One region of the Variovorax sp. Soil_C_12 genome, then DNA from elsewhere that is predicted to be linked to it. Evidence: riboswitches for the same ligand, from Rfam matches in the RefSeq annotation. Region 1 holds a riboswitch; the other holds the start of a gene.
The links. A riboswitch is a leader RNA that binds a small molecule or an ion and turns the genes downstream of it on or off. The one in region 1 is predicted to bind glycine.
Positions count from the first base shown of each region.

Region 1 (5,281 bases):
ACCGCGAATCGATGCTGTCGGTCGCCGAGGCCATGCTGGGCGAAATCGAGAAGCTCGCGGGCGCCGAGCGCGCTGGCTCGATCCGCGACCGCATCCTGCGCCTGCTGCCGGCCGAGGAGGCCGTGCACTGAAAACAAGGGTTACAGCATGGGCCCCGGTACGGCGCCTTGGCTGACACGCGGCACCCCTCTTTCTGAATAGGCTTGGGGAGTTGCGGCTGCTTCGCGCGGCCAGCGTCGCCGTTTCCGCATTCAGGCGGTAACATGTTCACGCGGCCGCAACCGGCGAGGAACGCATGGGGCGACAACCCGCCGCTTCTCTTTTCTTCTCTCCCCTGAAGGCAAATGACAAGCTACGGTTTCGTTCACTTGGAATTCGGCGACCAGCACCGCGAGCGTTCGCTCCAGGTGCTGGACAAGCTGCGAATCCGCCTGGCCCAGGATGGCGACCGCTTCTCCAGCGTGATCGTCGACAACGCCAGCGCCGTACACGCGGAAAGCGCGACCGGCTCGGACTCCGCGCAGGGCCTGGTGGTCACCGGCGACAACAGCAACCGCGAATTCTCTGGCTGGGACACCGGCATCGAGACCCTCCTCGCGCGCGGCGAACAGCCCGACGTCTGGATCTTCTCGAACGACACGGTGGCCCTCAACCACGCCTGGAGCGAACGGCGGCTCGAGCGCTTCGGCGGCGAGATCCGCAAGCTCGCCCTGCATCCGGGGCCCTGGCTCTTCGGCGAGATCAACGACTTTCCGCGCTCGACCATGACCCCCATGGGGCCCCTGCTCGAATGGGTCTCGACCTACTGCTTCGCGATGAACAACACGCTGCGCCACCGGCTGGGCACGCTCTCGCCCGGCAACGCGCTGCTGGATTCGCTGGTGAACGAGCAGTTCGAGCCCGGCCGCGGCGTGTTCCGCGACCACGTGGGCGAGGCGTATGTCGATTTCGTGTCCGCCTGGCTGATCAGCGACGACGGCGAGGGCGAGCAGAAGAGGCGCCGCTTCAAGTGGGACCACGAATGGCACAGGGCCAGCCCACTCGGCACCGAGAACTTCGAGGACCTGCGCATGAAGGCGCGCTGCTGTCTCTCGGAACACATGCTGAGCCTGCGCGCGCGCCAGGCAGGCGCCGACATCCGCTCGCCCTACGATGCCCGCAACTTGCGCGAGCACGTCCGGCGCTCCCTGCAGTTCCTCTCGGACAAGCTGTGGGAGAAATTCCTGCTGCGGCGGCTGCGGCTGGAGCGGTCGTAGGCGCGGTTTCCCTTACACTCGACCCGGTCAGGAGAGAGCCCCGCAGCGCGGGGCCGCCGAAGGCGCAGGGCCCCTCGAAGAACGGGCCCGAACGCTCAGGCAAAAGGACTGACGAGGCGCCCGTTCTTTCGGGCGTTTCCTTGCTGGAGAGAGGCGGCGCTTTGCTTTTGGCAAAGCCCGTCCACCGAAGGAGCAAACCCCGATCGTGGGGCGAATCTCTCAGGTAAAGCGGACAGCAGGGGTGGCCCATGGCTTTGCTGCCATGGATCTGGACTGCCCCTGATGGAGAGTGCCTTGGCCTCTGCTCCCGACGATCTGCAAAAGACCCCTCTGTACAACCTGCATGTGGAGCTCGGCGCCCGGATGGTGCCCTTCGCGGGCTATTCGATGCCGGTGCAGTACCCCGCCGGCCTGATGGCCGAGCACAAGCACACGCGCACAGCCGCGGGCCTCTTCGACATCTCGCACATGGGCCAGCTGCGCCTGGTCGGGCCCGAGGCCGCTGCCGCCTTCGAGACCCTGATGCCGGTCGACGTGATCGGCCTGGCGCCCGGCAAGCAGCGCTACGGCCTGCTGCTGAACGACCAGGGCGGCATCCTCGACGACCTGATGTTCTTCAACGAGGGCGGCGATTCGATCTTCGTGATCGTCAACGGCGCCTGCAAGGCCGCCGACATCGCCCACATCCAGGCGAAGATCGGCCAGCGCTGCCAGGTGCAGCCCCTGCCCGACCACGCCCTGCTCGCGCTGCAGGGCCCGCAGGCCGCGGGCGTGCTGGCGCGCCTGTCGCCCGGCATCGAGCGCTTCGTCTTCATGACGGGCGGCAAGGTGCAGATCGGCGGCATCGCGGCCTTCGCCACCCGCAGCGGCTACACCGGCGAGGACGGCTTCGAGATCTCGGTCGCCGCACCTGACGCGGAGGCGCTCGCCCGGCTGCTGCTGACGCAGCCCGAGGTGCAGCCCATCGGCCTGGGTGCGCGCAATTCGCTGCGCCTCGAAGCGGGCCTCTGCCTCTACGGCAACGACATCGACACCACGACCACCCCGGTCGAGGCCTCGCTCAACTGGGCCATGCAGAAGGTGCGCCGCAGCGGCGGCGCGCGCGAGGGCGGCTTTCCCGGCGCGGCGCGGGTGCTGGCGCAACTCACGGCCGACAGCGGCACGGCCGGCCGCCTCGACCACGACACGCTCAAGCGCAAGCGCGTCGGCCTGGTGGCGCTGGAGCGCGTGCCGGTGCGCGACGGCACGCTGCTCGAATCCTTCGAGGGCCTGCCCATCGGCCAGGTGACCAGCGGCCTGCTGGGCCCGACGGTCGACCGGCCCGTCGCGATGGGCTATGTCGCCCTCGCCTACGCCGAGCCCGGCACCCGCCTGCAGGCCATCGTGCGCGGCAAGCCGGTGCCGATGGAAGTCAGCACCCTGCCCTTCGTGCCCGCGCGCTACTGGCGCGGCTAGTTCTTCCTTTCTTTCTTCCTTCCCTTTCTCTTCCCCCAGGAGCCATTCCATGACCATCAAATACACCAAGGACCACGAGTGGGTGAACGCCGAGGGCGACAACGCCACCGTCGGCATCACGCTGCACGCCCAGGACGCGCTGGGCGACGTGGTCTTCGTCGACCTGCCGCAGGTCGGCCAGGGCTACGCCCAGGGCGAAGTCGCCGGCGTGGTGGAGTCGGTTAAGGCTGCGGCCGACGTCTTCATGCCGGTCGCGGGCGAGATCACCGAAGTCAACGAGGCGCTGCGCGCCGACCCCTCGCTGGCCAACAGCGCGCCCGAAGGCGAAGGCTGGTTCTTCAAGATGAAGATCACCGAGCCCGCGCAGCTCGACGCCCTGCTCGACAAGACCACCTACGACAAGTTCGCCGAAGAGAACTGAAAAGCGGACAGCCGCCGCGTTTGTTCCCCCTCCCCTGAGCCCCTCCATGCCGAAGTCCTCCCTGCCCTCCCTGCCCACCCTCGCCGATCTCGAGAATGCCGGCGAATTCATCGCCCGCCACATCGGCATCGAGGCCGAGGACGAGGCGCGCATGCTCGCCGCCGTCGGCTCCAAGACGCGCGCCGAGCTGATCGACGGCATCGTGCCGCCGGCCATCCGCCGCAGCCATCCGATGCAGCTCCCCGCGCCCGTGACCGAAGCCGGCGCGTTGGCCGAGCTGCGCGCCATCGCGGCGAAGAACAAGGTGGCGCGGAACTTCATCGGCCAGGGCTACTACGGCACCCACACGCCCGGCGTGATCCTGCGCAACGTGCTGGAGAACCCGGCCTGGTACACGGCCTACACGCCCTACCAGGCCGAGATCTCGCAGGGCCGCATGGAGGCGCTGCTCAACTTCCAGACCATGGTCTGCGACCTGACCGGCATGGCGATCGCCAACGCCTCGATGCTCGACGAGGCCACCGCCGCGGCCGAGGCGATGACGCTGGCGCGCCGCAGCGTCAAGAGCAAGAGCAAGGTGTTCCTGGTCTCGGGCGACTGCCATCCGCAGACCATCGAGGTGATCAAGACGCGCGCCGCACCGCTGGGCATCGAGGTCAAGGTCAGCACCGTCTCCGAGACGCTGCCGCACCTGATGGCCGGCGGCGATTTCTTCGGCGCGCTGGCGCAGTACCCCGCCACCACCGGCCACGTGCACGATCTGCGCCCGCTGGCCGGCCATGCCCACGCCTGCGACGCCGCCTTCTGCGTGGCGGCCGACCTGCTGGCGCTCACCCTGCTGGCGCCGCCCGGCGAATGGGACGCCGACATCGTCTGCGGCACCACGCAGCGCTTCGGCATGCCCTTGTGCAATGGCGGCCCGCATGCGGCCTACCTGGCCTGCCGCGATGAATTCAAGCGCTCGCTGCCCGGCCGGCTGGTCGGCGTCAGCGTCGACACGCAGGGCCGCCCGGCCTACCGCCTGGCGCTGCAGACGCGCGAGCAGCACATCCGCCGCGAGAAGGCCACTTCCAACATCTGCACGGCGCAGGTGTTGCCGGCAGTGGTCGCGAGCATGTATGCTGTCTACCACGGGCCCGCAGGCCTGACGCGCATCGCGCAGCGCGTGGCCGCCCTCACCGCCATCCTGGCGCAGGGCCTGGAGCAGATGGGCCGCGAGCTGGCCAACGCCACCGCCTTCGACACGCTCACGGTCCTGACCGGCGAGGACACGCCGAAGATCCTGGAGCGCGCCCAGGCCGCCTCGGTCAACCTGCGCCAGGGCCTGCAGCAGCACCTGGGCATCTCGCTGGACGAGACCAGCACCCGCGCCGACATCGAGACCCTGTGGGCCCTGTTCGTGCCGGCCGGCACGCCGATGCCGCGCTTCGAGGAGCTCTCGGCCACGGTCGGTTCGCGCATCCCGCTGGACCTGCAGCGCACCAGCGGCTTCCTCGCACACCCCGTGTTCAACACCCACAAGAGCGAGACCGCGATGCTGCGCTACATCCGCAGCCTCTCCGACAAAGACCTCGCGCTCGACCGCAGCATGATCCCGCTGGGCAGCTGCACCATGAAGCTCAACGCGACCAGCGAGATGATCCCCATCACCTGGCCCGAGTTCGCGGACATCCATCCCTTCGCGCCGGCCGAGCAGCTGCAGGGCTACGCCGAGCTCGACGCGCAGCTGCGCGCCTGGCTGTGCGAGGCCACCGGCTACGCCGGCATCAGCCTGCAGCCCAATGCCGGCTCGCAGGGCGAATACGCCGGCCTGCTGGCCATCAAGGCCTACCACGAAGCCCAGGGCCACGGCCACCGCAACATCTGCCTGATCCCCTCCTCCGCCCACGGCACCAACCCGGCGAGCGCGCAGATGGTGGGCATGAAGGTGGTGGTGACCGCCTGCGACGCGCAGGGCAACATCGACATGGACGACCTCACGCGCGCCTGCGAGCAGCACCGCGACGACCTGGCCGCGGTGATGATCACCTACCCCAGCACCCACGGCGTGTTCGAGACCCGCGTCAAGGAGCTGTGCGAGATCGTGCATGCGCACGGCGGCCGCGTGTACGTCGACGGCGCCAACATGAACGCGCTGGTCGGCGTGGCC
Region 1 is NZ_JBDGIO010000005.1:361,297-366,577, forward strand. It holds gene AC3A6X_RS16470 (hypothetical protein) at 1-131, shown strand, start outside; gene AC3A6X_RS16475 (hypothetical protein) at 345-1,256, shown strand; glycine riboswitch at 1,275-1,373, shown strand; glycine riboswitch at 1,390-1,502, shown strand; gene gcvT (glycine cleavage system aminomethyltransferase GcvT) at 1,539-2,711, shown strand; gene gcvH (glycine cleavage system protein GcvH) at 2,761-3,132, shown strand; gene gcvP (aminomethyl-transferring glycine dehydrogenase) at 3,179-5,281, shown strand, end outside.

Region 2 (5,281 bases), on a different contig from region 1:
TACCTCGCGGTCGAGCGCGCGCACGCTGAGCTCCAGCGTGGCGCTCTGCGGGATCACGTTGTTGGCCTTGCCGGCATGCACCGCGCCCACCGTCACCACCGCCATCTGCAGCGGATCGATGTTGCGAGACACGATGGTCTGCAGCGCCATCACGATGCTCGCCGCCGCCACGATCGAGTCGGCCGTGCGATGCGGCATCGCGCCGTGGCCGCCGACGCCGGTGAGCGTGACGGTGGCGTAGTCGGAGGAGGCCATCGCCGGCCCTTCGCGCAGCGCCAGCCGGCCCTGCGGCAGGCCGGGCATGTTGTGCATCGCGAAGATGGCGTCGCAGGGGTACTTGTCGAACAGGCCCTGCTCCATCATGCGCACGGCGCCGCCGCCGCCTTCCTCGGCCGGCTGGAAGATCAGGTTCAGCGTCCCGGAAAAGCGCCCGCGCTCGGCCAGGTGGTGCGCGGCGGCGAGCAGCATCGCGGTGTGGCCGTCATGGCCGCAGGCATGCATCACGCCGGTGTGGCTGCTGGCGTAGGCGAGGCCCGTCGCCTCGTCGATGGGCAGGGCGTCCATGTCGGCGCGCAGGCCCAGGCGGCGTTCGCCGTCGCCGCGCACCAGCCGTCCGACCACGCCGGTGCCGCCGAGGCCGCGCTCGACCTGGTAGCCCCAGGCCTCCAGCCGCTCGGCCACCAGCGCCGAGGTGCGGTGCTCGTCGAAGGCGAGCTCGGGATGGCGGTGGATGTCGCGGCGGATGTCGATGAAGGCATCGGCCTGCGCGTGCAGGTCTTCGAGGAGCGTGCTCATGATTCGGCTTATTGGGGTTGCAGGTGGATGGACTTGGCGATGTCCCGGTAGCGCGCGGTCTCGGCTTCGAAGAACTTCGCCGATTCGGCCAGCGACATGGGCGGCGAGGCGACCTGCGTCTGGGCCGCGAGTTGCGTGCGCACGCCCGGGTCCTTCAGGGTCGCGCCGATGGCCTTGTGCAGTTTCTGCACGACGTCCTCCGGCGCGTTCTTCGGCACCATGAAGCCGCTCCAGATCTTGTAGGTCAAATTCTTCAGCTCCTTGCCTTCACTCGCAGTGGGCACGTTCTTCAGCAACTCGGAGCGCTGCGCGCCCAGCTGGCCGATGACCTTGAGCCGGCCCTGCTCGGCCAGCGCGCCCATGGCCGCGCTGTAGACCAGCACGGCAAAGTCCACCTGCCCGCCGCCGAGGTCCTGCAGCAGCGGCGCATTGCCCTTGTAGGGCGCGTGCATCAGCTTGATGCCGGCATCCTGCTGCACCTTCTCCAGGATCAGGTGGTAGAGCGAGCCGACGCCCACGCTGCCGTAGGACAACGGCTGGTCGGTCGATTTGCGGGCCAGCGCGATCAGCTCGTCCACGCTGTTGGCGGGCAGGTCCTTGCGGGCGACGAAGACCATCACCGCATCGGCCACCGGATGCACCAGGCGAAAGTCCTCGGTCTTGAGCTTCACGGCCGCGTTGGCCAGCGGCGAGAGGATCACCTCGTTGGCAGAGCCCTGGAAGATGTAGTGGCCATCGGCCGGCGCCGCCAGCACCTTCTGTGCCGCCATCGCGCCGCTGACGCCGCCCAGGTTCTCGACCAGCACCTGCTGGCCCAGCTCCTTGCCCAACGGGGTGGCAAAGATGCGCGCCAAGGCGTCCGAAGGCCCGCCGGCAGGATAGGGGACCATCAGGGTGACGGGCTTGGCGGGGTAGCTCTGGGCGAAGGCCGTGCCCGCGGCCAGCAACAGGCCACAGGCGAGGAGATGTGAACGCTGGAAGAACGATGTCATCGGGGGACTCCGGGTGGGGCGCCGGCGCGATTGCCGGATGCGGATGAATGCTAGGAGCGGCCACTGCTAACGTCCAATGCATTGTTGGCTGCATTAGCATGAGTTCAATGCAGCTATCCCGCAGGCCTTCGCCATGACGCTGGTCCAACTCAGGCATCTGATCTCGCTGGCCCGCACGGGCTCCTTCAGCAAGTCCGCGCAGGCCTTGCACCTGACCCAGCCGGCCCTGAGCCGCAGCATCCGTGCGCTGGAGGACGAGCTGGGCATGCCGCTGTTCGACCGCGTGGGCCGCAGCAACGAGCTCACCGCCTTCGGCCGCGAGGTGCTGGACCGCTCGCGCCACCTGGTCTTCGAGGCTGACGAGCTGCGCGACAGCGGCCGGCGGCTGCGCGAAGGGGAGGGCGGCACGGTGCGCATCGGCATGGGCTCCGGGCCGGGGGCGATGCTGATGACGCCCTTCCTCATGCACATGGCGAAGCACCACCCGCGGATGCGCGTGGCGGTGGCGCGCGGCGGCACCGATCTGCTCGTGCAGTCGCTGCGCGAGCGCACCCTGGATGCGCTGGTGGTCGATGCGCGCTCGCTGGAGCCGGCGCCCGACCTCGAGCTCGGCCTGGTGCGCGAGATGCGCGGTACCTTCCTGTGCCGCCGCGGCCATCCGCTCGCGCGGCTGCGTGCCGTGGCTTTCGAGGCGGTGCAGCGCTACCCGATCGCTTCCACACCGCTGAGCGACGAGGTGGCGCGCACCCTGGTCGAGGCCTACGGGCCGCAGGCGCATCCCGCGCACTGCGTGACGCTGCAATGCGAGGAGGTCCCCAGCCTGGTGGAGGTGGTGCGCCAGAGCGACGCCGTGCTGCTGGCGATTCGCGCGGCGGCACCCGGCCTCGTCGAGCTGAAGATGGATCCGCCGCTCGACGGCGTGGCGCGCTTCGGCCTCGTGACCCTGCGCCGGCGCACCGAGGCGCCGGCGCTGGTCATCCTGCGCACGCTGATGCAGGCGCTGATGCGCGACTGAGGCTCAGGCGCCGGCAAAGGCGAAGTCGACCTCCGGCTTCAGCCCGCTCACGATGCGCGCGATCGAATGGCCCGAGCCGCAGGCGTGGGTCCAGCCCAGCGTGCCGTGGCCGGTGTTAAGGAACAGGTTGGGCAGGCGCGTGCGGCCGATCAGCGGCACGTTGCTCGGCGTTGCGGGGCGCAGACCGGTCCAGAACTGCGCGCGCGTCGTGTCGCCGGCACCGGGGAAGAGCTCTTCCACGCGCCGCACGATGGCTTCGCAGCGCACGCGATTGAGGTCGCGGTCGTAGCCGTTGAGCTCGGCCGTGCCCGCGATGCGCAGCCGGTCGCCGCTTTCCGAGGTGTAGCGCGAGAAGACCAGCTTGTATTCGTCGTCGGTCAGCGAGACCTGGTGCGCCTTCGAGGCGTCCTTCACCGGCAGCGTGACCGAGTAGCCCTTGGCCGGGTAGATCGGCAGCCGGATGCCCAGCGGCGCGGCGTACAGCGGCGACAGCGAGCCCATCGCCAGCACGACGGCGTCGCCGCGGATGCGCTGGAAGCGGCCCTCGCTGTCGGTGGCCTCCACGTGGTCGATGCGCCCGCCCGCCTCGCGCAGCGCGGTGACGGTGTGGCTCATGAGGAACTGCACGCCGTCCGCCACGGCCAGCGCGACCAGCTCGCGCGCGAAGCGGTTCGCATCGCCCGACTCGTCCTCGGCCGTGTAGGTGGCGCCGGCCAGCTGGGGCCGGATGTGGGCCAGCGCCGGCTCGATGCGCACCGCCTCGTCGGCCGAGACCACGCGGCGCTCGCAGCCGAGGGCCCGCATCTGCTCGGCCGGCTTGAGTGCGCCGTCGAACTCCTTCTGCGTCGTGTAGAAGTGCAGGATGCCCTGGGTGCGCTGCTCGTACTGCAGTCCCTTGTCGCGGCGCAGCTGCTGCAGCAGCTCGCGGCTGTAGGTGCCCAGGCGCACGATCTGCTCGATGTTGCGCCGGGTGCGCGCCGGCGTGCATTCGCGCAGGAAGGCCAGGCCCCAGAGCCACTGGCGCAGGTCGCCGCGCAGGCGGAAGAGCAGCGGCGCATCCTCCTTGCCCAGCCATTGCAGCAGCTTGAGCGGTGCGCCGGGATTGGCCCAGGGCTCGGCATGGCTCACCGAGATCTGGCCGCCGTTGGCGAAGCTGGTTTCGGCGGCCGCCGTGGCCTGCCGGTCGATCACGGTCACGTCGTGGCCGAGTTGGCGGAGGTAATAGGCCGAGGTGACGCCGAGCAGGCCGGCGCCAAGAACGATCACGCGCATTGCAGGAACCTTTCAGGTTGCAACGCTCGGACGCGACGAAAGCAATGGAAGCTCGTGAAGAAGAAAAAGCAACCGGCGCACGCGTCCGAGTTGCCGCTCCCCCTGTCCTCGGTACCTGAGAGATTCATCCGCTGCGCCCGCAGCGGACTTGCTCCTTCGGTGCGTCGCGTGGTGCGACGGCTCTCCAGACGGCTTTGACAGTTGGTGCAGTACAGGCCCTTGGTTGCGAGCCGACCTGAGCGTTTATGGGAGTTTGCGCCTTCGGTGGGGCCGCCTCGCAGCGGCCCGCTCTCCTGCAGTGGGGCGGATTGTAGGCGGCCCGGCCCGTGTCACCAAGCGCGGTCGCCGGGGCCCTGACCCGCCTCGATCTCGATCGCCTCAGGCCCGCCGAAGCCGCGTGAAGAGCTCGAACTCCCAGTTGCGCATACCCAGCAGCAGCGTGTAGCCCTCACGCTCCTTGGGCGAGAGCTTCTGGTCGGTCTGGTGCTGCTGCGCGAAATCCTGGGCCACGCGCTGCAGGCGGTCGAGGAAGGCCGGGGCCAAGCCCTTGCTGATCGAACCATGCACCAGCAGCAGGCCCTCGGCCGGCCCGTCGAAGCCGCCGCGGTAGTAGTCCAGCACCACGTTTTCGCGGAAGAAGTCCATCACCGGCCCATGCGGGCGCCAGCGGAAGGTCTTGGCGAGCTTGAGCCGGTAGCGGTTGAGCGGTCGCAGCTCGATGATGCCGATGCGGTCCAGCTGCGCCAGGTAGCCGATGCATTCGGCCTCGCTGATCCGGTAAGCGGCCACGATCTGCTCCAGCGTCCACTGGCTCAGCACGCAGATGGCCAGCAGCAGCAGCTTCTTGTCCTTGACCACCGCCTTTTCCTGCTCGAGCGTCAGCTCCTTGAGCAGTGGCTGGGCATCGGCGACGCGTCGCGCCAGCTCGGCGAAGTCGATTTTCAGCGCACGACAGATCGCATCGACGCGCGTGAGCGGCATGTCGCCCTTGGCGAGCATGCGCTTGACGCTGGATTCGGCCATGTCCAGCGACTTGGCGAGGTCCGCATAGGTCATGTGGGCGGTCTTCAGCTCGTTCTTGAGAGCCTGGACGAGGTCGATGGTGGTGCTCATGGATCGGGTATTGGTTTTTGATACCGGGGGGCGTGAAAAAGTACTCCGTATCGATTCTCGATGCTCCTCCGGAGGTTGACAACCTACATTCCGC
Region 2 is NZ_JBDGIO010000012.1:49,480-54,760, reverse strand. It holds gene AC3A6X_RS26430 (M20 aminoacylase family protein) at 1-795, opposite strand, end outside; gene AC3A6X_RS26425 (tripartite tricarboxylate transporter substrate binding protein) at 804-1,787, opposite strand; gene AC3A6X_RS26420 (LysR family transcriptional regulator) at 1,921-2,802, shown strand; gene AC3A6X_RS26415 (D-amino acid dehydrogenase) at 2,806-4,074, opposite strand; glycine riboswitch at 4,167-4,272, opposite strand; glycine riboswitch at 4,277-4,380, opposite strand; gene AC3A6X_RS26410 (helix-turn-helix domain-containing protein) at 4,453-5,187, opposite strand.
Region 2: linked by a shared signal. The riboswitch ahead of AC3A6X_RS26415 (D-amino acid dehydrogenase) and the one ahead of gcvT (glycine cleavage system aminomethyltransferase GcvT) in region 1 are both predicted to bind glycine.